DNA from 2 places in the Vescimonas fastidiosa genome. Region 2 is predicted to be linked to the other one. Evidence: predicted binding sites of a transcription regulator. Region 2 holds the regulator's gene; the other holds the start of a gene.
The links. The regulator HrcA, encoded in region 2, represses chaperone genes, less so after heat shock. The targets are predictions, from matches to a motif close to TGTTAGCACTCNNNNNNNNNGAGTGCTAACA.
Positions count from the first base shown of each region.

Region 1: a site for HrcA is predicted at 13,357-13,387, ahead of KI236_RS00490 (Hsp20/alpha crystallin family protein). Genes of this name have one in related genera too.

Region 1 covers NZ_AP023415.1:88,518-104,100, forward strand. The annotation lists gene mraY (phospho-N-acetylmuramoyl-pentapeptide-transferase) at 48-1,043, shown strand; gene ftsW (putative lipid II flippase FtsW) at 1,297-2,535, shown strand; gene murG (undecaprenyldiphospho-muramoylpentapeptide beta-N-acetylglucosaminyltransferase) at 2,548-3,666, shown strand; gene murA (UDP-N-acetylglucosamine 1-carboxyvinyltransferase) at 3,724-4,989, shown strand; gene KI236_RS00450 (cell division protein FtsQ/DivIB) at 5,067-5,750, shown strand; gene ftsZ (cell division protein FtsZ) at 5,935-7,062, shown strand; gene KI236_RS00460 (hypothetical protein) at 7,693-8,025, opposite strand; gene KI236_RS00465 (glutamate-5-semialdehyde dehydrogenase) at 8,186-9,442, opposite strand; gene proB (glutamate 5-kinase) at 9,447-10,229, opposite strand; gene spoIVB (SpoIVB peptidase) at 10,514-11,533, shown strand; gene KI236_RS00480 (hypothetical protein) at 11,546-11,758, shown strand; gene KI236_RS00485 (Crp/Fnr family transcriptional regulator) at 11,876-12,361, shown strand; gene KI236_RS00490 (Hsp20/alpha crystallin family protein) at 12,799-13,239, opposite strand; gene KI236_RS00495 (FeoB-associated Cys-rich membrane protein) at 13,439-13,612, opposite strand; gene KI236_RS00500 (LPXTG cell wall anchor domain-containing protein) at 14,372-15,151, shown strand; gene KI236_RS00505 (TasA family protein) at 15,144-15,583, shown strand, end outside.
Region 2 covers NZ_AP023416.1:73,929-89,511, forward strand. The annotation lists gene KI236_RS07505 (putative glycoside hydrolase) at 210-1,223, opposite strand; gene rpiB (ribose 5-phosphate isomerase B) at 1,246-1,683, opposite strand; gene KI236_RS07515 (histidinol-phosphatase HisJ family protein) at 1,703-2,515, opposite strand; gene dnaJ (molecular chaperone DnaJ) at 2,523-3,650, opposite strand; gene dnaK (molecular chaperone DnaK) at 3,716-5,560, opposite strand; gene grpE (nucleotide exchange factor GrpE) at 5,635-6,207, opposite strand; gene hrcA (heat-inducible transcriptional repressor HrcA) at 6,204-7,256, opposite strand; gene KI236_RS07540 (potassium channel family protein) at 7,517-8,164, opposite strand; gene KI236_RS07545 (TrkH family potassium uptake protein) at 8,177-9,466, opposite strand; gene KI236_RS07550 (MATE family efflux transporter) at 9,738-11,240, shown strand; gene ftsH (ATP-dependent zinc metalloprotease FtsH) at 11,387-13,603, opposite strand; gene rlmB (23S rRNA (guanosine(2251)-2'-O)-methyltransferase RlmB) at 13,966-14,739, shown strand; gene KI236_RS07565 (hypothetical protein) at 14,750-15,583, shown strand, end outside.

The DNA.
Region 1 (15,583 bases), on a different replicon from region 2:
ATACAGAAGAAAAAAGCCCGTGAGGGGCGAAGAGAGGAAAGAAAATTATGATCCTGCAAGTGATTTTAGCCTGCGTTATCTGCTTTGCCATTACGGCTCTGGCCGGAAAGCTGCTGATCCCGGAGTTGGTGAAGCTGAAGGCGGGGCAGAGCATCAAGGAGATCGGCCCCACCTGGCACATGACCAAGCAGGGCACGCCTACCATGGGCGGGCTTATGTTCATCATCGGCATCGGCGTCACGGTGGTGGCGCTGGGCTGGAGGGGCATGGCGCAGGGGGATTTCACCCACATCTATGTGTATCTGTTTGCCCTGGTGTTCGGCGTTATCGGCTACATTGACGACTATCAGAAGGTGAAGCACCACCACAATACCGGGCTTACGGCCATTCAGAAATTCCTTTTGCAGCTGGCGGCGGCGGTGGCCTTTTTGTGCCTGCTGCGCTATGAGGGACATCTGAGCCCCAACCTGTACATCCCGTTTTTCAACACCTATGTGGTGCTGAACTGGGTGGTGTACATGGTGCTGGCGGCCTTTATCATCGTGGGTACGGTGAACGCGGTGAACATCACCGACGGGCTGGACGGCCTGTCCTCCAGCGTCACCGTTCCTGTGGCGATTTTCTTCGCGGTGATGGGCATTGTGTGGAAGCAGTTTCCCCAGCTGGGCATCTTCGGCGGGGCTATGGTAGGGGGCCTTTTTGGCTTTTTGCTCTACAATCACTACCCGGCCAAGGTGTTTATGGGAGACACCGGATCCCTGTTTTTAGGGGGAGCGGTGGCGGCCCTGGCCTTTGCCTATGATATGCCCCTGGTGCTGATCCCCGTGGGCATCGTGTATATCTGTGAGACCCTGTCGGACATTTTGCAGGTGGGCTACTTCAAGCTGACCCACGGCAAGCGCATTTTCAAAATGGCGCCGCTGCACCATCACTTTGAGATGTGCGGGTGGAAGGAGACCAAGATCGTGGCGGTATTCACTACGGTCAGCGCCATCTTCTGTGTGCTGGCCTATCTGGGTGTGATGAATCGGTTTGCATATTAAAGGACGGATTGCCACAGCCAGTGTGCGCACTGGCTTCGCAATGACACATTGCAAGGAGTGCGGTGTGCGGGCCGATGTAGGCATCGGCCCCTACGAAGGGTTACAAGGAGTGCGGTAAAACGGGGCGTCGAGGACGCCGCCCCCTACGGAAGTGGTTGTAGGGACGGGCGCACCGGCTTCGCAATGACAGGTTTTTTGATACGCGGACATTTATGATTTTCGTTTGTAAAATAGGGGAGAGGAGGGAAAGACCATGCCCCAGACGGAAAAAAGGAAACAGCGGGGGGTATTTGCCCGGAAGCGGGTCCGGCGGGACCCGGGGCAGAGCCAGGCCCGGGGGCAGAGCCGGGGCCAGGGCGTCAGACCCTTGGCGGCGGGGCGCATGGACCTTCCGTTTTTACTCCTGACCCTGCTGCTGACCATTATGGGGCTGGTGATGCTGTTTTCCGCCAGCTTTCCCTCGGCCAACTACGAAAGCGGTGACCCGGCCTATTACTTAAAGCGGCAGGGGCTGTTTGCCCTGCTGGGTCTGGCGGCTATGCTCGCAATGGCGCGGATAGACTATCACCGACTCCGGGGTATGGCGAAAATCCTCATGTATGTGTCGGTTTTCCTGCTGGCCCTGGTGCTGGTGCCCGGGGTGGGTATCACCCAAAACCGCGCCACCCGCTGGCTGGGCAAGGCGGGCGTGCTGACCTTTCAGCCCTCTGAAATCGCGAAGCTGGCCATCATCGTTTACTTTGCCGACAGCATCTCCAAAAAGAAAAACCTTATGGAGAATTTCAAATACGGCGTTCGGCCCTATATCCTGATCCTGGGCTTTTTCGCGGGACTGATGCTGCTGGAGCCGCATCTGTCGGGCACCATTTTGATCGTGGGCACGGGAATTGTGCTGATGATCGTGGGCGGCCTTGACAAGCGCTGGATCATCGGCGGCATAAGCGGCGTGGCAGCGGTGGGCCTGATCTATGTGAAGCTGGTGGAGGCCGGGATCATCTCCTACGGCGCGGACCGCATCCGCATGTGGAAGGACCCGTGGATCGATGCCCTGGACGAGGGCTACCAGATGTGCCAGAGCCTTATCGCCATCGGCTCCGGCGGGCTCACGGGGGTGGGCCTGGGCAAGGGACGGCAGAAGTTTCTGTACCTGCCCGAGGAGCACAACGACTTTATCTTCGCCGTGGTGTGCGAGGAACTGGGACTTATCGGGGCGACGCTGGTGATGCTGGTGTTTGCGCTGCTGATCCTGCGGGGCTTTTGGATCGCCCTCCAGGCCCGGGACCGCTTCGGGGCGCTGCTGGTGGTGGGCGTTATGACCCAGATCAGCCTGCAGACCTTTTTGAACATTGCGGTGGTATCGGGACTGGTCCCGGCCACGGGCATTTCCCTGCCGTTTTTCAGCTACGGCGGCACGGCCCTGGCATTGCAGCTATTTGAAATGGGCATTGTACTGAGTGTATCCAGGCAGATCCCGGCACCCCGGGGCGGATAAGAGGAGGAAGCGATGAAAGTTATCTTTACCTGCGGCGGCACGGCGGGCCATGTGAACCCGGCCCTGGCCCTGGCGGGCTATATGCGGAAAAAGGACCCTACGGTGGAAGTCCTCTTTGTGGGAACGCCGGAGGGCATTGAGCGGGACCTGGTGGCCCAGGCGGGCTACGACTATCGGGGCATTGCCGTGGGCAGCCTGGAGAGGTCGGTGAGCTGGGAGGCCATCCGGCACAACTGCAAGAGCGCCTGGGAAATGCTGGCTCTGCGGCGCAAGACGGGAGCCATTCTCAAGGAGTTTCCCGCGGACCTGGTGGTGGGCACCGGAGGCTACGCAAGCTATCCCATGGTAAAATACGCCGCCCTGCGGGGCATCCCCACGGCGGTACACGAGGCCAACATGATCCCGGGGCTGACCACAAAAATGCTGGAAAAGCACGCCTCGCGCATTATGGTGGGCTTTGAGGAGTGCCGGGCGCTCTACAAGCACCCGGAGCGCATTGCCGTCACCGGTACCCCGGTGCGGGGAGACTTCTTTGACCTGACCCATGAGGAAGCCAAGGCGGCTTTGGGCATGGGGAAGGACGAGCCTTTGGTGGTGTCCTTCTGGGGCAGCCTGGGGGCCAGCACCATGAACGGGCAGATGCTGGACTTTTTTAAGAAGGAAAAAGAGGACGGGTATCCCTTTTACCACATCCACGCCGTAGGCGGCCGGGGCTGGGAGACTATGCAGCAGGAGATGCAGAAGGCAGGTCTCCCGGGCAGCCACAAGCTGGATGTGCGGAAGTATATTTACGATATGGCCGTGGTGATGCGGGCGGCAGACCTGGTGATCTGCCGGGCCGGGGCGTCTACCATCAGCGAGATTACGGCTCTGGCGGTGCCGACCATCATCGTGCCGTCGCCGTATGTGGCCAATAACCACCAGGAGAAGAACGCGCGGATTCTCGCCCAGCACGGGGGCGCGTGCCTCATCCGGGAGGAGGAGTCCAGCGGCGAAAAGCTCTACCGCACGGCGAGGGATATTCTGGGAAGTCCCACGCGCCTGGCCTCTATGAGCCGGGGCATGGCGGAGCTGGGCATTTTGGACGCTACGGAGCGGATATATAATACGGTGATGGAGCTGGTGAAGTAACCAACAGACCCCGGGGGGCATAGGATGGCGTACATTCTATGAAAACGGGGGAGGAATATGAGCGTCATTTTGGTGGAGGGCGGCAGAAAACTCTCCGGCGCGGTGACGGTGCAGGGGGCCAAAAACAGCGTGCTGCCCATGCTGGCGGCTACGGTGCTTTGCGCCGGCGTGTGCCGGGTGCAGGGATGCCCGAAGCTCAGCGATGTGGACACGGCGGCACAGATCATCGGACACCTGGGCGGAAGCGTTCACCGGGAGGGCGCAGACCTGGTGGTGGACACCCGGGCTCTTACCGGGTGGGAGATACCCCGGGAGCTGATGCGCCGAATGCGCTCGTCGGTGATGTTTTTGGGCGCGATTCTGGCCCGGTGCGGCCGGGCGAAATGTACTTATCCCGGGGGATGCGACTTGGGGCCCCGGCCCATAGACCTGCACCTGGCGGCCCTGAAGGCTTTGGGGGCCCGGGTGCGGGAGGAGGACGGCAACATACTCTGCCGGGGCGAGAGGCTCCGGGGCGCGGAGATCTTTCTGCGGATTCCCAGCGTGGGCGCTACGGAAAACGCCATTCTGGCGGCCTGCGGAGCGGAGGGGGTGACCACTATCTCCAACGCAGCCCGGGAGCCGGAAATCGTGGAGCTGCAGGAGTTTCTGCGGAAAATGGGCGCCTGCGTCCAGGGCGCAGGCACCGCCACCGTTGTGGTGGAGGGACGGAAAAAGCTCCACGGCTGCTCGCACAGGGTACATCCGGACCGCATTGTGGCGGCCACCTATCTGTGCGCGGCGGCGGGGACGGGCGGATGCATTTACCTGCGCCGGGCCGACTACCGGGAGCTGGCGGCGCCGCTGTGCGTGCTGCGGGAGAGCGGATGCGAAATTTGCAGCGACGGCGGAGGCATACGGCTGAAGAGCCGGGGGCGGCTGCGGGCGGTTTCGCCGGTGCGGACATCGCCGTATCCGGGGTTTCCCACGGACGACCAGGCCCTTATGATGGCGGCACTGCTCCGGAGTCAAGGGGACACGGTGTTCGTGGAGAACCTGTTCTCCAACCGCTACCGCCATGTGGAGCAGATGAAAAAGCTGGGCGCGCAGATTCAGGTCCGGGAGGCGGCGGCTATTGTAAGCGGAGTGAAAACCCTTCGGGGCGCGGCGGTGCAGGCTACGGATCTGCGGGGCGGCGCGGCACTGGTGGCGGCGGGTCTTCAGGCCGAAGGCGTGACACGGGTGGAGGAGATCCACCACATTGAGCGGGGCTACGCCGACATAGTAGCGGACTTAGCGGGCCTGGGCGCCTGCATACGAAAAGAAGATTTTTACGAAAGTTGAGGATTCCCATGGCCGGACGGAACAGGCGCAGACGCAGAAAAAGAAAGGGAAGCTTTTCCTTTTTATATAAGCTGCTGATGTTTTTTGTCATCTGCGGCGCCATTGTTGCCGCCCTGGCTGTGTTTTTCAAGGTGGATACCATCGAGGTTACCGGCAACAGCCGCTATACGGACAGCGAGATCGCCGAAAGCGGCAACATCCATGTGGGCGATAACCTATTTCTTATCAATAAATTTGGGGCGGCGGAGGAGATCACCCGGAAGCTGCCCTATATCTCCAGCGTGCGCATCAGCCGAAAGCTCCCGGATACCCTGTGCATCCAGGTGGAGGAAAACGGCGCCCTGTGCGCCTTGGAGCAGGGGGGCGAAACCTGGCTGCTCAGCAGCAGCGGCAAGCTGGTGGAAAAAACGAATACGGCGGCGGAGGCCACCCGGGTCACCGGACTGACGGCCCTGGAGCCGGAGGCGGGGAAGGCCCTGCAGGTGGATGCGGAGCAGCAGAGCGCCAAGGAGACCCTTTTGACGCTTTTGGCGGCCCTGAACAGCCGGGAGGCCCTGTCTCGGTGCCAGGAGATCCATTTGGAGGACGGCAGCTATATTACTCTGCGGTTTGACGGGAGGTTTGATGTGCTTCTTTCCTGGGATGCCGACTTCGGCTACAAGCTGGACTGCCTGCTGGCGGTGGTGGACACCAAGCTGGAGGAGAACGAGAAGGGGACCATCGACCTGACGCGAAAAGAGGTCCGGTTCGTTCCGGGATAAACTTTTTCGGGAAAATGCCGGGGAATACTTGACCGAAAAGGGAAAGTGAGATAGAATAAAATACGATATAGCAGCAGCGAAACCATTCTATAAACGGATGATACCATCGATTATACAAGGGCAGAACCTTGTTAATCGATGGCAAGACTGCCATCTCAGACAATCTGCAGCAGGAGGAAGCGACATGGCATTTGCAATGGATACAGGAGTGGAAAATGTGGTCAGCATCAAGGTCATCGGTGTTGGCGGCGGCGGAAACAATGTGGTAAACCGCATGGTCACCAGCGGCGTCAAGGGCGTTGATTTTGTGGCCGTGAATACAGATAAGCAGGCGCTGAATTCTTCTGCGGCAAGCTATAAGATCCAGATCGGTGAGAAGCTCACCGGCGGCAAGGGCGCAGGCTCCGACCCGGAGGTGGGCCGCAAGGCCGCCGAGGAGAGCCGCAATCAGCTTTCTAAAGCACTGGAAAACACCGATATGGTGTTTGTTACCGCCGGTATGGGCGGCGGCACCGGCACCGGCGCGGCTCCGGTGGTGGCCGAGAGCGCCCGGGAACAGGGCATTCTCACCGTGGGCGTTGTGACCAAGCCCTTCGGCTTTGAGGGACGCCGCCGCATGACCCAGGCCGAGCAGGGCATTGAGGAGCTGCGGGGGAAGGTGGATTCTCTGGTCATCATCCCCAACGAGCGGCTGAAGTATGCCACCGATCAGAAGATTACTTTTTCCAACGCCTTTGAAATTGCGGATGATGTGCTGCGCCAGGCGGTGGTGAGCATTTCCGACCTGATTCGGGAGACCGGATTCATTAACCTGGACTTTGCGGATGTCACCGCTGTGATGAAGGATGCAGGCCTGGCCCACATGGGCGTGGGCCGCGCCGCCGGGAAGGGTAAGGCCGAGGAGGCCGCCCGCATGGCCATTTCCAGCCCCCTGCTGGAGACCAGCATCCAGGGCGCCAAGGGCGTGCTGATCAATGTCACCGGCTCCATGGACATCGGCCTGGAGGAGGTGGAGCAGGCTGCCACCCTGGTACAGGAGGCGGTGAGCCCCGATGCGCTGACCATCTTTGGCGCCACTTTCGACGAGAATCTGGACGACGAGATCCGCGTGACCGTTATTGCTACGGGCTTTGCGGAGCCCGATGAGGTGGCGCAGATTTCAAAGCCTGTGGCCGGAAAGGCTGCCCCGGAGGCAAAGCAGCCCGCCCAGGAACCGACGGAGGGCATTACCCCGGAGGAAGAGGCGGAGCTGAAAAAGGAGCAGAGCCATTTCGACGATATTTTGAAGATCTTCGAGCGGGGTCAGAATTAAGCGCGGCAGCGGATATGTGGTAATATATGGAATATTAGAAAACGACCGGCCTGGGGCCGGTCGTTTTTGGCGTGTGGAGTCTTTGGAGTTGCGGATTGCCACAGCCAGTGTGCGCACTGGCTTCGCAATGACAGGCTTTTTGCAAGGAGTTCGGTGGTTGGTGGGCGGCGGGACACATGGGTCCCGCCCTACACGCATTTTTGTAGGGCAGGGCCCGTGTGCCCTGCCGGGAAATGCGATGATTGACGGGCGGCGGGGTGAGGGCACCCCGCCCTACGCATTTTATGGGGCGCGTAGGGGAGGAGCTCTCTTGCCCACCGTTGTGCCAACCGATTCCCGGCCACTGTCGTGGCCGCCAATCGGGGCACTTCCTCGAAATCGCCTCGCTTCCTCCGCCACCGGCGGCGCTTCGGCGATTTCCCCTCCCGCGGGCGACCGCAAGGGTCGCCCCTACGGAGGGTTACAAGCGGTGCGGTGCAAGCCCGGGTGGCGGGGTGAGGGCACCCCGCCCTACGGTGGAAATGTAGGGGCGGACGCCCCTGTCCGCCTGGTGCGGCGGGGTAAAAGCTTATCGGCTGCGATGAAAACCAACATTCCCCGTCGGCTTGGCCGGCGGGGAATGTTGGTGTATCACTTTTTCATGACGCAGACTGTAACAGCGCCGTTGGGGTACATCGTGATTAGGGATCGCTTTCCGTTTATGGTGGTATTCAGGGAAATATGATCCACCAGGTCCTCCAAATGGGTGGCATGGTACCGCGCTGTGATCTCTTCAAAGGTATCGTACTTTTGGTCGGGAATGTACTCGTCGTCATTCTCAAAAATAATGGTTATATTGGTGTAAACATGGTCCGGGTAATATTCCTTGAGAAAAGCCTGCATTTTTGAGACCCGATCGAGGCTTTCGACCTTGTAACAATAGATGCGATGGATGTCATCTTCATAAATCAATTTTGGCTCCATTGTGTCTTCCTTCCCCCGTGCGGTTCTCGTTCATTGGCAGCTTACGGTATTATTTTCTCATGCGAGGTCATTTTTGTCAATCTTTGCAGGAAAAACAGCGTAAGGAGGGGCGGGGTAGCACCCCGCCCCTACGGATGTTTGGGAGAGTTTACGGTGGCGGTCAGCGGGTTTGGCCGTTGCCGTGGATGATATATTTATAGGTGCTCAGCTCGTCCAGGCCCATGGGACCCCGGGCGTGGAGCTTTTGGGTGGAGATGCCCATTTCGCAGCCCAGGCCGAATTCGCCGCCGTCGGTGAAGCGGGTGGAGACATTGACATAAACGGCGGCACTGTCCGTTTCCTCCTCAAAGCGCCGGGCATTTTCAGCGTTTTCTGTGACGATGGCCTCGCTGTGGCCGGTGGAATGCTGCAAAATGTGGGCGATGGCGGCGTCCACGCTGCCTACCACAGCCACGGCCAGGATATAATCCAAAAACTCCGTGTCAAAATCCCGCTCGGAGGCGGGGGTGCCGGGGATGATCCGGGCCGCCGCCGGGTCCAGGCGCAGCTCCACGGGGATCTGCCCCGCCGCCCGGCGGTCATCCACCAGGGCTTTTTTCAGCATGGGCAGGAATTTTTCCGCCACGGCCCTATGGACCAGGCAGACCTCCTCGGCGTTACAGACGGAGGGACGGCTGGTTTTGGCGTTGATGATGATTTTTACAGCTTTTTCCAGGTCGGCAAATTCATCCACATAGACATGGCAGATGCCGGTGCCGGTCTCGATGCAGGGGACGGTGGCGTTTTCCACACAGGCCCGGATAAGGCCCGCGCCGCCCCGGGGAATGAGCAGGTCCACCAGACCCTTGGCCTGCATGAGCTGACGGGCGCTGTCGTGGCTGGTGTCCTCCAAAATATTGAGAATATCGGGGTTTCCGCCTGCGGCGGCGATGCCCTTCTTCAGAGCAGCGGTGATGGCCCGGGCGCTGCCGATGGCCTCCCGACCGCTGCGCAGGACGCAGACATTGCCGCTCTTAATGGCCAAGGCCGCGGCATCGGAGGTGACATTGGGACGGCTCTCATAGATGATGGCCACCAGGCCCAGAGGCACCTGCTTTTTATAGATGGTCATGCCGTTAGGGCGCTTCACCTCGCTGAGGATGCGGCCTGTGTGGTCCGGAAGCCGGGACACGGCACAAAGCCCGTCGGCCATGGCGGCGACGCGGCCTTCATCCAGCCGGAGACGGTCCAGCATCACATCGGAAATTTTGCCCCGGGCGGCTTCTACATCCCGGGCGTTGATGGCGAGAATGTCATCTGTATGCTGCCGCAGGCTCTGAGCCATGGACAGGAGCAGGCGGTTCTTATCCTCCGCCGTCAGGGTGTGCAGGCTGCTCCGGGCGGCCCGGGTGCGGCGGATGATTTCCATAGTCGTCATGGCGTTACACCTTTCTTTTCAAAAATCTTGTGCCCACGGGCTTGCCCTGGGCGATGTCGTAGAGCAGGTCGGGCTTACTGCCGTTGGCAATGACCATCTCACAGCCGGCAGAGGTGGCGATGACGGCGGCGTTGAGCTTGGTGACCATGCCGCCGGAGCCCAGGGCGGAGCCGGTGCCACCGGCCAGGGCGTAAATGTGATCGTCCACATTTTCCACGGTGGGAATGATGCGGGCATCGGGGTTTTGGTGGGGGTCGCTGTCGTAGAGACCGTCAATATCCGACAGCAGCACCAGCAGGTCTGCGCCGATGGCGGCGGCCACGATGGCGGAAAGGGTGTCATTTTCACCGATGGTGTTCTCCACGCCGATCTCGTCCGTGGCCACGGCATCGTTTTCATTGATGACCGGCAGGGCGCCCAGCTCCAGCAGGCGGGTGAGGGTGTTGCGCACATTGTGGCTGCGCTGCCCGTTTTTGATGTCCTCGCCGGTGAGCAGGAGCTGCGCCACGGTGTGATTATATTCGCCGAAGAGCTTATCGTAGGTGTAGATCAGCTCGCACTGGCCCACGGCGGCAGCGGCCTGCTTGCCGGGCATATCGGCCGGCCGACCGGGCAGGTTCAGCTTGCCCACGCCCATGCCGATGGCCCCGGAGGAGACAAGGATGATCTCGTGACCGGCGTTTTTCAGGTCGCTGAGTACCTTGCACAGCTTCTCGATGCGCTGGATGTTCAGCCGGCCCGTGGCGTGGGTCAGGGTGGATGTGCCAACTTTTACGGTGATCCTCATGGCGTAAACCTCTTTTCGGTGGGGTAAATGTATGGGAACTATTATACTGTGTCTTTCTCCGAAAAGCAAGAACCCGGTGGGGGCGGAGAGGGAGGATATATGGGATTTTTTGAGAAATATCCAAATTTATACGATTATTTTACATTATAATATAATAATATAAATCAATGAGCCGCAGAAAATCGAGACACATTCTCCTATAATTGCCGGTCATTTTTTCGCTCCGGCGGCGCAAAGTAAAGGTTGTCGTCGACGACAAAAATGAAAAAGCGAGGGGTGGCTGCATGTATGAAGCAAGAGGCAAATCCCTTTGGGGGCGCGCGGCGGCCTTGTGCGCGGCGATTTTGCTGGCGCTTACAGTCTGCGTCCGGGGCGCCTACGCCCAGGAGAAAACCGTGATCCCCTTGGGGCAGGCAGTGGGCATCAAGCTCTTTGCCGACGGCGTACTGGTGGTGGATGTGTCGGAGCTGGAGGACGGCAGGAGCCCGGCTCTGCAGTGCGGCATCCGAGAGGGCGACCTGCTTTTGACCTTTAACGGCGAAAAAATCGTTTCCACGGAGCACTTGCAGAAGCTGCTTCGGGAAAACGGCGATAAGGAGGCGCAGATGACCCTTCAGCGGGGTCAGGCGTATGAAACGGTGAACATCACCCCCGTGTGCGGCGACGACGGCAGCGTCCGCCTGGGGGCGTGGATCCGCGACAGCATGGCCGGCATCGGCACCATGACCTATTATGACCCCGAGAGCGGCAGCTTCGGCGCCCTGGGTCACGGCATTACCGATGTGGACACGGCCCAGCTTATGAGCCTGGGCTCCGGCTCCATTATGGAGACCACCGTGAAAGCGGTGAAGAAGGGCGAAAAGGGCGAGCCCGGTGAGCTGAAGGGCGACTTTTCCGTGCAGCGGGATGTGGGCACGGTGACGGTGAACAGTGACGGCGGCATCTTCGGCACCGTATCCGACGCCGATTTCCCCGCTCGGAGCCAGGCGGTGCCTGTGGCCGGTGCCGAGGAAGTGAAGCCCGGCCGTGCGGTGATCCTCTCCACCGTTTCCGGTGAGGAAATTCGAGAGTATCAGGTGGAGATCGTGAAGGTATTCCGGGATGCGGACTCCACCCGAAACCTGCTGCTGCGCATCACGGACCCGGAGCTGCTCCAGGCCACCGGCGGCATCGTCCAGGGTATGAGCGGCAGTCCCATTCTGCAAAACGGCAAGCTGGTGGGCGCCGTGACCCATGTGATGATCAACGACCCCACCCAGGGCTACGGCATTTTTGCCGAAAATATGCTGGTGCGGGCCGGATAAGGAGTGAGGCTTATGCAATCAATTTTGATCCGGGACACCACCCGGGCCCAGCGTGAACAGATCGTCCGGCAAGGCTTGGCCGCCTGCGGCAGCAGCTGTGAGGGCTGCAATGGCTGCGACAATCTGGGCGGCGGTCGGGTGGATGCCTTCTACCAGCCGTATATCGACGGTGAAAAGGAGCTGTGGGAGCTGAATGCGGAATACCGCCGGGGGCTCGTTCGGTAAAAGCGCACAAAAATGTCCCCCGCACGGGCCTTTGCGGCCTGTGCGGGGGACTTCTCCATTGACAATCCGCGCCCCGGTAGGGTACAATGGTAAAAAATGAGAAAGGGAACGGAAAAGATGATCGAAGGCAAGGAAAAAAAGTTCAAAAAAGGGCAGATCATTCTAAAGGAAAAGAGCTTTGAGCTGGCCATTTACGATGTGATGCTGGGCCGCGTGGGCGTGTACATCAATTACGGCACCCCGGAGGAGAAGCTGGTGGTGGAGATCGAAGCGGGGGACTTTTTGAATGTCATCAGCTTCCTGGAGACCCGCCCCCGGAACACCACGGCGGTGGCCCTGGAGCCCACGGTGGTGAAGATCATCAACCATGACAATTTCAGCATCTTCTTCCAGGAGAATCCGGCGAAGATCATGAGTCTTTTGGAGCATATGTCCGCCCGGATGCGTGCCCTGCAGCGAGCCTATGTGCAGGCCTGCCAAGCTCTGGAGAAATACGCCGATACGGACAAGATAAAAGAGGATAACCATGAGTGGTACGCCGAGCACAGCCACACCTATAAATTCTGGGCGGATATGTTCTTCGGCAGTGATGCGAAAAAGTGAAAGAAAGCGGGGGCCTGTCGATAGAGTGGTAGGAATTACGATAACGGTAAGGAAGGGCGTGTGAGGGAAACCCAAGAAGGGAGTCCCTTACCATTAAAATCAATGGTTTTTGAAACTTTTTTAAGGTTTCAAAAACCTGAGCAGCGTGGTAAAAATATTTTTTTGGCACGCTAAGCACCGAGGCGTTTGCCTCGGCGTTTTTTATATGGGGGACGAGTGGAGTATGTGGGACGCGGATTGCCACGACCAGTTTGCGAACTGGTCTCGCAATGACAGGGCTTTGCAAGAGGTGCGGTACAAACCCGGGCGGGCGGACAGAGGCGTCCGCCCCTACGAATTCTTTGCAATACAAATTTTTGCAATAAAAAAGGGATGCCGGTGAGGGCATCCCTATTGAGGTTTTACGCCGGGGCCATTGCCTTGGCGTGGGTCTGCGCTTATTCGATCTCCAGGCGCTTCGACTGCTTGGCCTCCTGGGTGACCTTGGGCAGGATCAGCTCCAGGACACCTTTGTCGTACTTGGCCTTGATGTTGGCGGTGTCGATGCCGGCGACATTGAAGCTGCGGCTGTAGGTGCCATAGCTGCGCTCGCAGCACAGGTACTTGCCGCGCTTATCCTTGTTCTCGTGCTCGGAATGACGCTGGGCCGAGATGGTCAGGACATCGTCGCTCAGATCCAGGTGGATATTCTCCTTCTCAAAGCCCGGCAGATCTGCGGTAATCTTGAAGTGGTCGCCCTCGTCGGTGACATCGGTACGGAAGGAGTCGGTGAAGGTCCGGCCAAAATTGGCCCAGGGATCATCGAAGAAGCTCTTTTCGACTTTCTCGATCTCGCGGAAGGGATCGAAAACACTCAGTGCATGATTACGATTCAACATGATGATGACCTCCTATATAAACGGTTTGGAATTACTTTTTCTGTTCCCCTCGGAACAATTATGATTCTACGGCGGAGGTGTGAACAAATCCAGTAATTTCTATGAACAGAATATGAATTTTAGCACTCTTGAGCGGCGAGTGCTAATTCGGCGGGAAACGAAAAACCGCGGGGGTGGCGACCCTCGCAGTTTTCCGAGTTCAGGGTTTGCTGTGGCAGCTTTTGCAGGCGCCGCAGGCACCGCAGTTGCCACCGCAGGAGTGCTTTCCCTGCTTTCGCTGGCGAATCAAATGGCGAACAATGAGAAAGATAACAGCAAGTAAGAGAAGGGAAATGACAATGGTTGATAGGTTGGCAGAAAACCAGGATAACATGGGAAAAACTCCTTTCCGTTAGATTTATTCAGACAGCCGCCACAAGGGCCTCCGGCCGGACGCCGGAGCGCAGGCAGCGGCAGTGGTCTGCCATGCAGGTCATGAAAGTAGGGAAGATCATTTCCTGCGGTTAGATTCATCTAACTGCTACGGAGTTTAGCACATCTAACCGACATTGTCAATAGGTTTTTGCAAGTTTTTTTGCAGACGGAGACGGAAATGGGGCAAAAGTGGGGGAGACGGTCAAGTTGCCGTGCTTTTGCACAAAAACGGACGGATTATTTTTATATAGCTAAATGAGAAAACGAGGACTTCCTTAAAAAAGACTTGAAATAGGAAACAAATTATTGTATAATCCATAGCGTAAAAAGGACAATGGGAAAAATAGTGTATCCATGCAGAGCAGTTGCAGGAATAGGGAGCGGGTCATTTCGGCGCTTTGATAATCGAGCTTTTTAATTGAGCGCAAAAAACCTGTGATTTCACTGGATTCCTTCAAAGAGCGATGGTATATTTTTTAAGGGTACATGAGTGAGCAGCACTTACTTAAATTATACAGAGATGTTGCGTACCGAACTGTCGATAAAGTAGGCTTACTACGATACCGGAAAGGGAAGGTGTGCGCAGGGAACCCAAGAAGGGTGTCCTGCGCTATTATCATTTGAAAACTCTTCAGCGCTTTAAGGACGGAGAGAATCTGATTGCCAAAGCCTTTGCTTTCAGCGAAGAAAGAATAATTGAAGGAGGAGTGAGTCGGAAGTGGAGCAGAAAAAGAAAACCAAGATTATTATAATTATATTGGCTGTACTCCTGGGGCTCAGCCTTTTGGTCCTGGCCGGTACCCTTATCCGCGCCAGGCTGACCGACAGCGATCCCGGCACCGTGACCGTGCCGGACAACCTGATTACCCCCGAGGAGGACACCGGAACGGAGGACACCCGGACTCCCGGCAGCGGCAGCGGCACCTCCTCCGCCCCGGCGCCCGCCCAGAGCGCCGCCGCGGCCCAAAAGGCGGCCACCATTGCCCTCTATAATAAGCACCCGGAGGACAACGCGCCCTTTACGGTGGGCAATATGTTCCCCGGCGACAGCGAGACAAAGTATTTTTGCGTGCAGGTGTCCTATCACGACAAGGTCACCGTGCATTATAAGGCCGTCGTCCGCCCGGGCTACGAGAAATTAGCCCAGGTGCTGCAGGTGCGGGTCAAGCTCCTCACCACAGGGGAGACCCTCTACGACGGCGGAATAGCGGCTATGCCCCAGAGCTTGACGCACAAGCTGGCCTCTGAAAGCTCCGTTACCCAGGAGCTATACTATGAGATCACTGCGTACTTAGACACAAGCGTGGGCAATGCATATCAGAGTCAGGACCTGATCGCCGACTTCCAGTGGTGGGTGGAGGAAACCGGCAGCCTGGACAACCCGGAAACGGGCGACGCCTTCCGGAGTATGCTGTGGGCCGTGGCCGGGGTCTGCTCCGGCGGTCTGCTCCTTCTCCTCGTGTTGCGCAGACGGAAGGAGGACGAAGCCGATGCCTGAGACCAAAACCGCTAAAAAGCTCACCGGGGGCATTATCACCATCATTATTCTTGTGATTTGCCTCTGCATCACCACCTTTGCTCTGGTATACACCTCCGTTTCCGTGGAGAACAATCGCTTCCACACAGGGGAGGTCAAAATCAATCTCAACGACGGCAAGCCCGTGATCCGGGAGCATGAGTTCCGTTTTGAGCCGGGGATGACCGTTGTAAAGAGCTTCTTCGTGGAAAACGACAGCACCTGGGATGTGTATTACCGGCTGTACCTGGACAATGTCTCCGGGGGTCTTGCCGATGTGCTGACCGTGACGGTAAAGGACGGGGACAAGGTCCTCTGCACCGGCACCGCCGGGCAGCTGACCCGGGAGAATGTCACCGCCGCAGAGGATATTCTGCCGGTGGGCCAGCGCCGGAATCTGACCGTGACCTTCCA
Region 2 (15,583 bases):
CCGATTGGCGGCCACAACAGTGGCCGGGAATCGGTTGGCACGACGGTGGGCAAGAGAACCCCGCCCCTACGGACAGCTCGGTGGCTGGTACGGCGGGCCGATGTAGGCATCGGCCCCTACGGAAGTTTTATTGGGAGTGTGGGGGATATAAAAAGGAGCGGCATTCTTTTAGAATACCGCTCCTTTTACACATTATATTTTTTGCTTTTTCAGTCCGTTATGAGGATATAGCTGCCGGTGACGGGAGGCGTTTGGGTCAGCTGGACCAGCCGGGTCTCGGCATTGAAATCGGCGGGGAGGGTGGCGGTCAGGGCGGCCAGGTCCACGGTCTCGGAGTCCGCATAGATGCGGTCAAAGAGAGCCAGGACCGCCGGGGTCAGGCCGCTGTTTTCCGGGGCGTTTTTCTCGATAGACACGGACAGGGCCGTGGTCTTGGGAAGGGTTTCCCGGAGGGCGGCGATGAGACTGGTGAGCACCGCCGGCTTATCCGTGCCGTCCGGCACCAGCATGGCGTCCATATTGCCCACGGCGGGCCAGCCGAAATTATCCAAAACGATCTCATCCACACCCAGATCCGCCAGGTCCTTGCAGACCTGCTTGAGATAAGCCTGGGCTGGGGCCTTGGTGGGGTCCAGCCAGCACTGGCTGCTGTAGTCGTACCAGAGCCACTCGTCCCAGGTGCGCAGCAGACCCGCCTCATCCACATGGTTCTGGGCGTAACCGGTGTCGCCGAAGGCGCTGATGCGGGCCACCACATGCTTATCCGAGGCGGTGAGCTTCTTCAAATTCTCCGTGCTGACGGCGGAGCCCACGGTGCCCGATGCCTGGAAGGAGGGCTGATAGGTAAAGGTGCCGTCCGGGAGCTTTAAGGTGAGGACGACAGTCTTATCGCTGCCGCTTATGAGGGCGGTGACATCCTGCTCCAGGGCGCTATCCGGCTGAGCGGTGGCATGAATGACCTCAATGGTGGGGCCCTGGGGCTCATCCCGGGTGAAGTCTACATCGTCGGGGTTGGGGCTGTCGTCGGGGGTCTTGGTTTGATCGTCCTTCTTATTCAAAAAGGGAAGATCCAGGTGGACCTTGCCATTTTCATCGTAGACAAGGTGATTCTGGCAGTACAGGAAGGCGCCGCCTGCCAGCAGCAGAAGCACCAAAATGGGGATGAGTATTTTTTTCCAAAGCGGAGTCCGTCCGTGATAGCTATTATATCCCTTGGTGGCCATGAGGCACCTCCTTTTTGCGTTATCAGGGCTGGATGCTGTCCAGCAGGGCCACGCGCCGGGCGTGGCGGCCTCCCTCAAACTCGGTATTCAGGAAGACCTCCACCATACGCCGGGCCAGGTTGGGGCCCACGATACCCGCACCCATGGCGATGATATTGGCATCGTTATGGCGGCGGGTCATCTCGGCGCTGAGGCTGTCGGAGCAGAGGGCGCAGCGAATACCTTTCACCTTATTGGCGGCGATGGAAATGCCGATGCCGGTGGTGCAGATGACGATGCCCTTGTCGCATTCGCCGGAAGAGACCAGACGGGCCACCTTTTCACCGTAAATGGGATAGTCTACGCTGTCGGTATTATAGCAGCCCACATCCTCAAAGTCGATGTCGTGCTCCTCCAGCCAAATGAGGATGTCCTGCTTGAGCAGATAGCCGCCGTGGTCGCAGCCGATGGCAATTTTCATGGTGATGTCTCCTGTGTTCTTATAGTTTTTTGAATTCGGGCTTTCCGCCGGTAAAGGTGGTGAAATACCGGAATCCGCAGTCCCGGAGGAGCTGCTGGCGCTCCCTTATGACGCAGCCCACATCCTTGGTCTCGTGGGCGTCGGAGCCCAGGGTGATAATTTCGCCCCCCATCTCCCGGTACAGACGCAGCAGGTCTGCGTCCGGCAGGGGCCGGTTTCCGCGGTTGGTATTACACTCGATGCCCACACCCTTGGGAATGACGGTGGAGAAAATCTCCTGTACCCGGTCGCGCCAGGGGTCGAAGGTCAGGTCCATGTTCAGATGCTCCTTGAGATACCGCAGCGGCAGGGTCAGGTGACCCAGGACGCTGAAGCGGCCCCACCTGGCAATGGCCAGAACGCTGTCTAAGTAATCCTCGATGACGGCGGCATAATAGTCGGGACTCTTTCCCGCCTCCAGGAAGTAAAGGTCCAAACAATGGAACTTTTCACTACAAGTATGCACCGAACCGATGGAAAAGTCCAGCTTTTTTGCAGAATTCAGCAAAATTTTCGCTCTGTCGAAGGCCAGATTGGCCTCCCCCAGCTCCGCGCCCAGCTTAATGGACAGTTTATCGCCAAATTTATCCACCGCTTCCAAATATTGGGTCATGGAAGCGTCCCAGTCAAAGCTGTCCCGGGGCTCATTAGACCCCCAATAGATGGTGTCCACATGGTCGGTGATGCAAATTTCATCCAGTCCGGCCCGGAGGGCGGCCTCCGCCGCCTGGGACATGGTCATCTTGCCGTCGGGAGAGCAGGTGCTGTGTACATGGTAATCCGCTGCGTACATAGAGGCCTCACTTCTTCTTGAAAAAGCTCTTGCGCTTTTCGTAATTGTTTTCACCCAGGGTCTCGCTGAACCTGCGCAGGGCTTCCTTCTGCTCCTTATTCAGGCTGCGGGGCGTCTCAATGACCACGGTAACATACTGGTCACCCCGGCCACGGCCATTGAGCACGGGAACACCCTTACCCTTGAGACGGAACACGGTGCCGGTCTGGGTGCCCTCGGGGATGGAATACTTCACCTTGCCGTCGATGGTGGGGATCTCCAGCTCTGCGCCCAGCACCGCCTGGGTGAAGGTGATGGGGGCCTCGCAGAACACATCCACGCCGTCACGGCGGAAAATCTCGTGGGGCTGGACCATAACGGTGATGAGCAGGTCGCCTGCGGGACCGCCATTTTTACCGGCGCCCCCCTGCCCCCGCAGAGAAATGGTCTGGCCGTGGTCGATGCCGGCGGGGATATTGACCTTGATGGTCCTGCGCTTACGCACGGCGCCGCTGCCGCGGCAGTCGGAACAGGGCTGGTGAATGAGACGGCCTGTGCCGCCGCACTTGCGGCAGGGACCGTTGGAGGCGAACACGCCCATAGGGGTCTGGCGGCGGGTCTGAACGGTGCCGGAGCCGTGGCAGTCGGGGCAAATCTCCGGCGTAGTGCCCGGGGCGCAGCCGCTGCCCTTACAGGTGGGGCACTGCTCGCTGCGCTCGATGGTGACGGACTTTTCGCAGCCGAAGGCCGCCTCCGTGAAGCTGATGGAGACACTGGCCCGGATGCTCTCACCCCGCTGGGGGGCATTGGGGTTGCGGCGCTGGCCGCCGAAGCCGCCGCCGAAAAAGCTGCCGAATATATCGCCCAGGTCGCCGAAGTCAAAGCCGCCGCCATAGGCACCGCCCCCGGCTCCCGCGCCGTAGTTGGGGTCTACCCCGGCAAAGCCGAACTGATCGTAGCGGGCCTTTTTCTCCGGGTCGGACAGGACCTCGTTGGCCTCATTGACCTCCTTGAACTTCTCCTCGGCCTCCTTATCGCCGGGGTTCATGTCCGGGTGGTACTTCCGGGCCAGCTTCTTATATGCTTTTTTAATTTCGTCTTCCGAAGCGCCTTTTTGGATGCCCAGCACCTCGTAATAATCTCTTTTTTCAGCCATACAATATTGCTCCTAACGCCACAAACAGGGACAGGTGATCCTGCCCCTAATTTGCGGTTTTTTGGTTACTTGTTCTGATCGTCCTCGTCAACCACCTTGTAGTCGGCGTCGTAGTACTGGCCGCCCTGGGCACCGGCATCGGCGCCGGGCTGCTGGGCAGCGCCGTCACCCTGAGGTGCCTGCTGCTGATACAGCTTCTCGCTCATCTTATAGAACTGCTGGGTCAGCTCCTCGGTAGCGGCCTTGATGGCGTCGCTATCCTCACCCTTGAGCTTCTCCTTCAGCTTGTCGATGCCGGCCTGGATGGGGGCCTTCTCGCTCTCGGGCACCTTGTCGCCCACCTCACTCAGGGTCTTTTCGGCCTGGTAGACCATCTGATCGGCCTGGTTGCGGATCTCCACCTTCTCCTTGATCTTGGCATCCTCGGCGGCATACTGCTCAGCCTCCTTGACGGCCTTCTCAATATCCTCCTTGCTCATGTTGGAGGAAGAGGTGATGGTGATGTGCTGCTCCTTGCCGGTGCCCAGGTCCTTGGCGGAGACATTGACGATGCCGTTGGCATCGATATCGAAGGTGACCTCGATCTGCGGCACGCCGCGGCGGGCCGGGGCGATGCCGTCCAGGTGGAAGCGGCCCAGGCTCTTGTTGGCGGCGGCCATCTCACGCTCACCCTGGAGAACATTGACCTCCACGGAGGTCTGGTTATCGGCAGCAGTGGAGAAGATCTGGCTCTTCTTCACGGGGATGGTGGTGTTGCGCTCGATCAGACGGGTGCAAACGCCGCCCATGGTCTCAATACCCAGGGACAGGGGGGTGACATCCAGCAGCAGCAGACCCTTGACATCGCCGGTGAGAACGCCGGCCTGGAGAGCGGCGCCCATGGCCACGCACTCGTCGGGGTTGATGCCCTTGAAGGGCTCGCTACCGGTGAAGTTCTTCACGGCCTCCACCACGGCGGGGATACGGCTGGAGCCGCCCACCATCAGGACCTTAGCCAGATCAGAGGGCTTCAGGCCCGCATCGCTCATAGCCTGACGCACAGGGCCCATGGTGGCGTCCACCAGATGGCCGGTAAGCTCATTGAACTTAGCCCGGGTCAGGGTGACATCCAGGTGCTTGGGGCCGGTGGCGTCGGCGGTGATATAGGGCAGGTTAATATTGCTGCTGGTGACGCCGGACAGCTCGATCTTGGCCTTCTCGGCGGCCTCCTTCAGACGCTGCATAGCCACCTTATCGCCGGAAAGGTCGATGCCGTCGGTGCGCTTGAATTCACTCACCAGGTACTTCATGATGCACTGGTCGAAGTCATCGCCGCCCAAGCGGTTATTACCGGCGGTGGCCAGGACCTCGATAACGCCGTCGTCAATTTCCAGAATGGACACATCGAAGGTGCCGCCGCCCAGGTCGTAGACCATGATCTTCTGGGCCTGCTCCTTATCCACACCGTAGGCCAGGGCCGCGGCGGTGGGCTCGTTGATGATACGCTTGACCTCCAGGCCAGCGATCTTGCCGGCATCCTTGGTGGCCTGACGCTGGGCATCGGTGAAGTAGGCGGGGACGGTGATAACCGCCTCGGTGACGGGCTGGCCCAGATAGGCCTCGGCGTCACCCTTCAGCTTCTGCAGGATCATGGCGCTGATCTCCTGGGGGGTGTAGGCCTTGCCGTCGATGTTTACCTTGTGGTCGGAGCCCATCTCACGCTTGATGGAGGAGATGGTGCGGTCGGGGTTGGTGATGGCCTGGCGCTTTGCCACCTGACCCACCATACGCTCGCCGGTCTTGGAAAATGCCACCACAGAGGGGGTGGTGCGGTTGCCCTCGGCGTTGGCGATGACAACTGCTTCGCCGCCTTCCATAACGGCTACGCAGGAATTGGTTGTACCCAAATCAATACCGATAACTTTAGACATAATAATTGCCTCCTAAATCTATAAACGATTTTTGATTACTTTTATAACGGGACTGCGCCCGGAACATACCTATTTTAATTGGCCACCTTTACCATGGCGAAGCGGACCACTCTGTCACCCATCTGATAGCCCTTGCGGAATACCTCCGCCACCGTGTTCTCGGCGAGGTTTTCATCGTCGATGTGCATGACGGCGTTGTGCTTTTCCGGGTCAAAGGGCTGGCCCAGGGCCTCGATCTCGGTAACGCCCAGCTTCTCCAGTACGGCGGCGAACTGCTTGCAGATCATCTCCACGCCCTGGCGATGAGGATCGCCCTCCTCGAACTGGCTTACGGCCCGGTCCAGGTTATCCGCCACATCCAGGAAGGGCTTCACGGTGTCCAGCTTGGCATCGGAATAGATGCTCTCCTTCTCCTTGGCGGTGCGCTTACGGTAGTTGTCGTACTCGGCGGCCAGGCGAAGATATTTATCGTTGCCGTCGCTGAGGAGCTTTGCCAGGCTCTCGAACTGCTCCATCTGCTCCCGGCTGACGGTGAAGGTCTCCTCCACCTCCGGCACCTCCGGCGTTTCCTCTGTCGGGGTCTCCTGCGCGGTCTCCGGGGCGGTCTGCTCCGGCTGCTCCATATCCTTTTTCTTTTTTTCACTCATTTTTTATTCTCCTCTCCCGGGGGTAGCTCCCGGGGCTTTTCAAACATACGGCTGAGGCTCTCGGCAAAGTAGCTGAGCCGGGCCGCCACAGTGGCATAGTCCATGCGGGTGGGGCCTACCACCCCCACAAGGCCCCGCATATTCTCGCCTATATCATAGCTGGCAATGACCACACTGCTGTCCTTCAGGGCGTCGTTTACATTCTCCGGGCCGATGAGAATCTGCATAGGAGCCCCGCCCACGGGAACAGGCAGGTCCTCCTTGCTGTCGGAAATAAAACTCATAAGCTCGTGGGCCTTGTCGGCGTCCCGATACTCCGGGAACTTCAAAATCTGGCTGGCGCCGCCGGTAAACACCTGCTGGGTCTGGGCCTGGGTGAGCAGCTCTCCGGCGTAGTCCACCACTTGGTTGAGCAGCAGAAACCACTGGCCCTCCACCTGGTCGCTGAGATTCATCAGGTGTCCGTTCATCTCCGGGGCGGAGATGCCGATAAAGTGGGTGTTGAGCAGGTGGCTGATTTGGCGCAGATGCTCCTCCTCCACCAATAATTGCAGGTGCATGAGCTGGCTTTTGACCCGGCTGTCGGACAGCATCACCACGGCAATAAAGCTATCGCTGCTGACGGCAATAAGTTCGAAGCGCCGGACCGTAACGGCCTGCTTATGATCGGCCACGGCATAGGCCGGGTAGCCCACCAGGGTGGAAGCCATCTGCCCCGCCCGAGCCACCACCTGATCGATCTGCTGCATCCGGCCGCCCAGAGCGGAGGTGATCTTCTCGGCCTCCTCGCTTGTGACGGTCTTGTGCTCCATGAGCTCGTTGACATACAGCCGGTAGCCCTTGGCCGACGGGATACGCCCGGCGGAGGTGTGGGGCTGCTCCAAATAGCCCATTTCCTCCAGGTCCGCCAGCTCGTTGCGCACGGTGGCGGAGCTGATCTTGCCGGGCATCCGCTCCACAACGGTCTTGGAGCCGATAGGCTCGGCAGACTGGATGTAGCCCTCGGTGACGATCTTCAGTATTTGCTTTTTTCGATCTGTCATTTCCATAGCTTTCTCCGTTTTTAGCACTCTATTCTCCCGAGTGCTAAACGCAGTTTACCACCTGTTTCCGCAGATGTCAAGAGGTGTCAATGTTAAACTATTGTGAACACGGAGCGTTTTTGCCGCGGGGTCGGCGCAGCGGGCCGGGAAGGCCGCAGCCTCCGGATCAAGGGCAGAATAAGCCCGCCCTTCGGCGCATGGCACCGAAGGGCGGGTACATCCGTTCCTGCCGCTATCGCAGAATTTCTTTACCGTCCGTAGGGCGCTTACAGACGGAAGTGTTTTTTCAGCCGCTGGTTTTCTCCCAGCACCAGCAAGGTCACGCTCCCGTCCAGCACGGTTTCCGGCGAGACATTTACCTCGGTTTTACCGTTTCGCTTCACGCCGAGGATATTGACGCCGTATTTCCTGCGGATATCCAGCTGGCCAATGCTGTGGCCCTGCCAGCTTTCCGGCACGGCGACCTCGATGATGGCGTGGTTTTCATCCAGCTCTATGTAGTCGAAGATGTGGTTGGCGGTATAGCGAATGGCCGCCCATTTTGCCAGCTGCTTTTCCGGGTAGGCCACTGCGTCCGCGCCGTTACGCAGCAGGAATTTCGCCTGCACATCCCGCTCGGCCCGGGACACCACATATTTTGCGCCCAGCTCCTTGAGCAGCGATGTTGTTTCCAGAGAGTTCTGAAAGCTCCCGCTGATGGTAACATAGCAAACATCATAGTTGCCAACACCCAGCGAGCGCAGAAAATCCACCCGGGTGCTGTCGCCGATCTGCGCGTTGGTGACAAAGGGCATACACTCGTTGACCCGCTCCTCGTCCCTGTCCACCGCCATTACCTGGTGTCCCAGCCTGCTCAGCTCCATAGCCAAATGCCGCCCGAAGCGGCCAAGTCCAATCAATAATACGCTTTTCATCGTGTACTCCTTTCAGCCTACGGTGATTTTTTCCTGGGGATACCGGGCATAAGTGAGATCATGCCCGGAAAATGCGGCGTAGATCAGGGTCAGTCCCCCTACACGCCCGAAGAACATCAGCAGAATGAGTATTCCCTGGGACAGCGTACCCAACTGTGGTGTCAGGCCCAGTGTCAGGCCCACCGTTCCCGCAGCGGAGGCCGTTTCATAGAGGCAGGCCCCCAGCGGCAGCCCCTCCACAGCGCCGATGATCGCCGCGCCGGCAACGGTCAGCGCCAAATACAGCAGCAGAATGGCGGCAGCGTTCCGCACAGCGGAGGGCTCCAGCCGGCGCCTAAAAAGCTGCGGGTCCTCCCGCCTGAAAAAGGCGGCCACCGCGTTGGCGGCCAGCACAGCCAGCGTTGTCACCTTCATACCGCCTGCGGTGGAGCCGGGGGCGCCGCCGGTGAGCATCAGCAGGATCGTAACCGCCCGGGAGATATTGCTCATTTCCGTCAGATCCACTGTATTGTAGCCGGCCGTTCGGGGCGTGACCGCCTGAAAGAGCGACGCCAAAATGCGCTGCCCTGTGGGAAGGTTCGAAAAGTCCGTCAGGAAAAACAGCAGCGCCGGAAGCACAATCAAAACTGCCGATACGCTCAAAATGACCTTGCTCTGCATACGGTAGCGCCGCAGGTGCAGGCCGTGGGTGCAAACATCATCCCATGTCAGAAAGCCGATGCCGCCCACGACGATCAGCAGCATAATGACGATATTCACCAGTGGATCGGCGGCATACGCCGTCAGGGAGGGGTACAGCGTCCCGGCACGGCCGAGAATATCGAATCCCGCGTTGCAGAAGGCGGAAATAGAGTGAAAGACCGCCATCCATACCCCCCGCAGGCCGTAGTCCCGGCAAAAGGCCGGCAGCAGCGCCAGGGCGCCCACCAGCTCTACCAGGAATGTCCCCCTGAGAATAAATCTCGTCAGGCGCACGATGCCGCCCACCGCCGGAGCAGAGATGGCATCCTGCATGGCGCTGCGCTCCTGCAGCGAGATATTTTTCCCCGAGAGCATCAGAAATGTTACAGCCGCCGTAATGACGCCCAGTCCGCCCACCTGGATCAGTAGCAGAATAACCCCCTGGCCGAACGAGGACCAGTAGGTGCCGGTGTCCTGCACCACCAGTCCCGTCACGCAGACGGCGGAGGTGGAGGTAAAAAGCGCCTGGGAAAACGGCGTCCAAGCCCGCTTAGCCGCCGAGAGCGGCAGCATCAGCACCAGGGCGCCCAGCAGGATAACCCCCGCAAAGCCTAAAATCATGATCTGAAAGGATGTTAAGCGGCGTTTCCGCCGGAAACCTGTCTCTGTCACACAGCTCACCTCCTAAAATGGACCTTACTCCCAATTTCGCGTACAGTAGTATAGCACGGTTTTTCTATTTTGGCTGTATAGATTTTGTTAAACATAGGCAGCGTGCCGAAAAAATTCTTTTCACCCCGCTGCCTATACCTTTGAAAAAGCCTCCGGACGGAGTTGATAGAAGTGTTTTTCTATGATAGAATCAAGGTAACACACTTCTGGAGGTGCGACCTTGAAAACGGATCCCCTGGCTCAGCTGCGCGCCGGCGCGCCGCTGACTACCCGTCAGCAGCTGTCCCTGACGCTGCAGCTCAGTTGGCCGGCCATTATGGCAAAGCTCGCCACCATCATCATGCAGTATATCGATGCAGCTATGGTGGGCCGTCTGGGTGCGGCCCAGGCGGCGGCGGTGGGGCTGGTGGCCTCCACCACCTGGCTCTTCGGAGAGCTGTCTTATGCGGCGGCTATGGGCTTCAATGTGCTGACGGCCCAGCGGGTAGGCGGCGGCCGCTTGGCCGAGGCCCGCAATATCCTCAAGCAGGCGCTGGTGCTGTGCCTGGGGTTCAGCGTGGTCATGGCAATGCTGGCGGCGGCACTGTCCGGGCCGCTGCCCGGAATACTTCGGGCAGACCGGGACATTTGGCAGGATGCCTCCGCCTACTTCCTGGTGTATAGCCTGTTTCTGCCCGCCCTCCAGCTCAATAATGTGGCGGCCGGCCAGCTGCAGGCCACAGGCAATATGCGCACGCCCGGTATCTGCATGGTGGTCATGTGCGTGCTGGATGTCGTGTTCAACACCCTGTTTATTTTCCCTACCGGTACCATCCGGCTCGGCTCCCTGGCCCTCCCCGGCGCCGGGCTGGGCACGGCAGGCGCCGCGCTGGGTACAGGCCTTGCTGAGCTGGTGATCGCTCTGTATCTGCTGCATTTTGTTCTGCGCCGCAATCCGGTGCTCCGTTTGCAAAAAGGCGAGCCTCTGCGTTTTAATCGGACACAGCTATGCACCATGCTCTGCATTGCCGCGCCTGTGGCCTCGGAGAAGGTCATACTGACCACAGCGCAGATCGTGTGTACCGCTATCGTGGCGCCCCTGGGCATGGTGGCCATCGCCGCCAACTCCTTTGCGGTCACGGCGGAGAGTCTGTGCTATATGCCCGCCTTCGGAATTCAGGGGGCCGCGGCTATGCTGGTGGGGCAGTGCGTGGGCGCAGGGCGGCGGCAGATGGCCCGCCGGCTGGGCTGGGTCACGGTGCTGCTGGGTGTAGTCATCATGGTCATCACCAGCGGGCTACTGTATCTCTTAGCTCCGCAGATGATGGCAATATTGACACCGAACCCGGACATCATCGCCCTGGGCACCCGTGTTCTGCGCATCGAGGCCTTTGCCGAGCCTCTGTTCGGCGCATCCATCGTGGCCGGCGGCGTATTTCAGGGCGCCGGCAGCACGCTGATACCCACGCTTTTCAATTTGGGAACTATGTGGGGCATCCGCATACCCCTGGCGTGGCTGGCTGCGCCCCGCTGGGGGCTGCCCGGCGTATGGGCGGCTATGTGCCTGGAGCTGTGCGTCCGGGGTATTCTCTATCTGATACGGATGGCCGGCAAGCGCTGGCTCCCCGTCCTGGAAGCCCAAGGTGCCGCCCACAGCGTGTCCGCAGCGGAAGGGGGCCCAGTATCCACACCCCCCGAGGGGGAGATGGCAGGAGACGGTATGCCTGCCGTCAAGGACAGATAAGCTAACAACGAAAAAGTGCTGAAAGGAAGGCTTTTCGCCCATAATTTCCGCCCATAAAATGCCCCGGCCCGCAGGTCAGCACCCTGCAGGCCGGGGATGCTTTATTCTCTTGGCAATCTGCACTGTTTCAGCCCGGCGCAGGGGGGTTACCCCTGGGTCTGGTCGGGCTTATCCGCATCCGCAGAGGGCTTATCCTCCCCCTCGGCAGGCTTATCCTCCCCCTCGGCAGGCTTATCCTCCCCCTCGGCAGGCTTATCCTCCCCCTCGGCAGGCTTATCCTCCCCCTCGGCAGGACTTTCCTCCCGGGGCGCGTCAAAATCCGGCATGGGGATGGGCTCAGACACAATATTTATGTGCTTGGCCGGAGCCTCGATGCTGTTGGGGGTGGAGGGGCGGAAGGCCTTGGGCGCATCCTCCCGGGTGGCGCCGTAGTTGTCCACGGTCTCCGGGTCCCGGCCCTCGATAATGGCCATCATCTCCTGGCCGGTAATGGTCTCCTTTTGCAGCAGGTAAGCGGCGATCTTGTCCAGCAGCTCCCGGTTGTTCTGCAAAATTTCCTTGGCCTCCCGGTGGCACTGGCGAATGATCTTGATGGTCTCCCGGTCCGCCGCCGCGTAGGTCTCCTGGGCGCAGGTCATGGAGTAGCTGCCGTCCAGGTACTGGCTCTGCACAGACCCCAGGGCCATCATGTCAAACTCGTCGCACATACCGAACCGGGCCACCAGGTTTCTCGCCAGCTCCGTGGCCCGCTCAATGTCGTTGGCTGCGCCGGAGGTCATGGTGTTGCAGACGATCTCCTCACTGGAGCGGCCTGCCAGCAGCGTGCGGATTTCCGTCAGAATGTCCTCCTTGGACATGAGGAACTTCTCCTCCTCCGGCAGGTGCAGGGTGTAGCCCAGAGCCCCCTGGGTATGGGGGACGATGGTGATTTTGCTCACGGGCTGGGCATTTTTCTGCTTGGCGGCCACCAGGGCGTGGCCCACCTCGTGATAGGCGATGATGCGCTTTTCCTGGTCGGTGATGACGGTGCCCTTCTTCTCCGAGCCGGCAATGACCACCTCGAAGGCCACCAGCAGGTCGTTCTGATTCACGGCCTTGCGGCCCTTGCGCACCGCCCGGAGGGCGGCCTCGTTCACCAGGTTTGCCAGGTCTGCGCCCACGCAGCCGGCGGTGGCCTGGGCAATCTTTTCCAGATTCACATCCTCGGCCAGATGGATGTTGCGGGTGTGGACCTGCAGGGTAGCCAGGCGGCCCGCCAGGTTGGGCCGGTCCACGGTGATGCGCCGGTCGAAGCGGCCGGGACGCAGCAGAGCCTTGTCCAGCACCTCCGGGCGGTTGGTGGCGCCCAGGACGATAACGCCCTTGCTGGGGTCAAAGCCGTCCAGCTCCGCCAGCAGCTGGTTCAGGGTCTGCTCCCGCTCATCGTTGCCGCCGAAGCGGCTGGCATCACGGGACTTGCCGATGGTGTCGATCTCGTCGATGAAGATGATGCAGGGGGCCACCTTGGCCGCCTCCTTGAAGAGGTCACGCACGCGGCTGGCGCCCACGCCCACGAACATCTCCACAAAGTCGGAGCCGGAGATGGAGAAAAACGGCACATTGGCCTCCCCTGCCACAGCCTTGGCCAGCAGGGTTTTACCCGTACCGGGGGAGCCCACCAGCAGCGCGCCCTTGGGGAGCTTGGCGCCGATGGCGGTGTACTTGCCGGGATTGTGGAGGAAGTCGATGATCTCCTCCAGGGATTCCTTGGCCTCGTCCTGCCCGGCTACATCCTTAAAGGTGATGCCGGTGGATTTCTCCATATACACCTTGGCGTTGGACTTACCCACGCTGCCGATGCCGCCGATACCGCCGCTGCTCTTGCTCAGCAGGCGCATCACCAGCAAAAATGCCCCCAGCATCAAAATCGTGGGCAGGATATAGGAGATCATAAACTGCAAAATGGGGCTCATCTGCTCCACCACCGGAGCGGTGTAGGCCACATGATGCTCATCCAGCAGGTCGTAGAAATTGTTGCTGTTGATTTGCGTGGTGTAAAGAGTGACCTTGGTTTTCTCGGAGTTTGTGTAGGTTTTGGGCTCCTTGCCGCTCTCATCGGTATAGACATAGCCATCGATGGGGGTGGCGAGGATCTGTCCGTTTTTAAACTCCACCCGGGCGATTTTGTCCTCTCGGACCAGATCGGTCAGGGCGCTGAAATCCACCTCGAAGCTGGTGGCCTTGTTGGCCGCGTTGCCGGTATAGGCGGCAAAATAGTTAAAACCGATGGTCAGCACTACGGCCCAGGCCAGCAGCACCAGCACACCCCGAAGGTTTCGGTTATTTTTGCTGTTTTTGTTGTTCTTGTTGTTTTTTGAGTCCATAGTCGGCCTCCTTCCGCTTAGAAAGACATTGCGATCAATGGAAGTATATCATACAAAGCACAAGCAAACAAGGGCGGAAAACCCCCGCCGTGTAAAATTTCTATGAATTGACCTTTCTATTATGCCCCGCGTGTGCTATACTAAAAACTGTCGAAAAATCCTTTGGATTTTTCCGACAAAAGGATTGCAGTCTGCTGCGCGCATAATTTTTGCGCCGGGCGCAAAAATTCCACACTGGCAGCCTGAGAGGTATTTTCCCCCACGCACATGTCGCGGTGAAAAATGATTTTAATTTTTCGCGTCTGCGGACGCGAACTCTGCGAGGCTTTTCATTTCTTATTCTTATATAGCGAGGATCATCTATGAGAGACAACGACAAACAGAGGTCCCTGCCCCAGGCGGAGGCGGACGGCATCATCGAGGGCCGCAACGCCGTCATCGAGGCCCTGCGCTCCGGGGAGACCATCGACAAAATTTACCTGGCCAAGGGGGAGACGGACAAGACCCTGGGCCACATCGCCTCCCGGGCCCGGGAAAAGGGCATCGTGGTGGTGGAGGCCGACCGGCGCAAGCTGGACGGCATGAGCCGCACCCACGCCCATCAGGGAGTCATAGCCCTGGCGGCCATGCGGGAATATGTGTCCGTGCAGTCCCTGCTGGACGCCGCCGCTGAAAAGGGTGAGGCGCCGCTGCTGGTGGTCTGCGACGAGATCTCCGACCCCCACAATCTGGGGGCCATCCTCCGCACCGCCGAGTGTGCCGGGGCCCACGGGGTCATCATTCCCATGCGCCGCTCCGCCGGTCTCACGGCCATTGTGGGCAAAACCTCCGCAGGCGCAGTGAGCTATATACCCGTGGCAAGGGTTTCTAACCTCCCGGCTACATTGGAGGAGCTGAAAAAGAAGGGCGTGTGGGTCTACGGCACCGCCGCCGAGGGGACGACCTCCCTCTACGATGCCGATCTCAAGGGCCCGGCGGCCATTGTCATCGGCTCCGAGGGCAGCGGCATGGGCCGTCTGGTCCGAGAGAAATGCGACTTTCTGGTGAGCATTCCCATGAAGGGGCATATTTCCTCTCTCAACGCCTCCGCTGCCGCAGCAATTTTGTTATATGAGGCGGTGCGCCGCCGGATGTAAGCGAGGACAAATGAGCAAATACACCGAGGAAGAACTGAATCGGGTCCTGTCCGACACCGGAGAGCTGCTGAAAGACATTCCCCTGTCTCAGGACTATGACCTGGAGGACATTTTGGCGGAGTTCGGCACAGGCGCCACCAAGCCCAAGGCGCCGAGCCGGCCGGAGAGCCCGGAGCCGGAAGCGTCCCCCCCTGTGGCGGAGGAGTCGGAGCCTGCCCCGGCGCCCCCGCCTGCGGAGCTTGCCCCGGAGCCGGAAACGGCGGAGGAACCCGCCCCCGCCGGGGACGAGACTGCCGAAGCCGCCTCCGACCCGGAGGAGCCGAAGGAGCGGCTAGTGTCCCTGGAGGATGTGATGGACCGCACCGTATCCGCCGTCATGGAGGAGGAGTCCGCCCAGCGGCAGATGGAGATGGCCCAGGAGGAGGCAGCGGCCCGCAAGGCCAAAAGAGCTGCCCTGCGCCGGGCACGCCTGGCGGCCTGCAGGTCCTTTTTCCGGAAGCTGATGGCGGCTAAATCCCGTCCCATCCCGAAGGAGGATGAGGAGGCCCTCCCTCCGGAGCCGGACATGGATGAGGCGGAGTTCGAGCAAAAGCGCCTGTGCCGCCGCCACCGGGGGGCAGCATTGCGCTGCCTGCTGCCCGCGGCTTTGCTGGTGGGCATCACGGCGGCGGAGGCCCTTGTGACCCTGCCCGCCTTTTGGACGGATACCCCCGCCCTCCGCTTCGGTACGGTGGGCGGCCTGCTGCTGCTGGAGGCAGCCTTTGCCCTGCCCCTGTGGCGGGAAATGGCCGCGCTTTTCCGGGAGCGCCGCTTCAGCTGCGCCGCCGGCGCGCTGGTGCTTTTC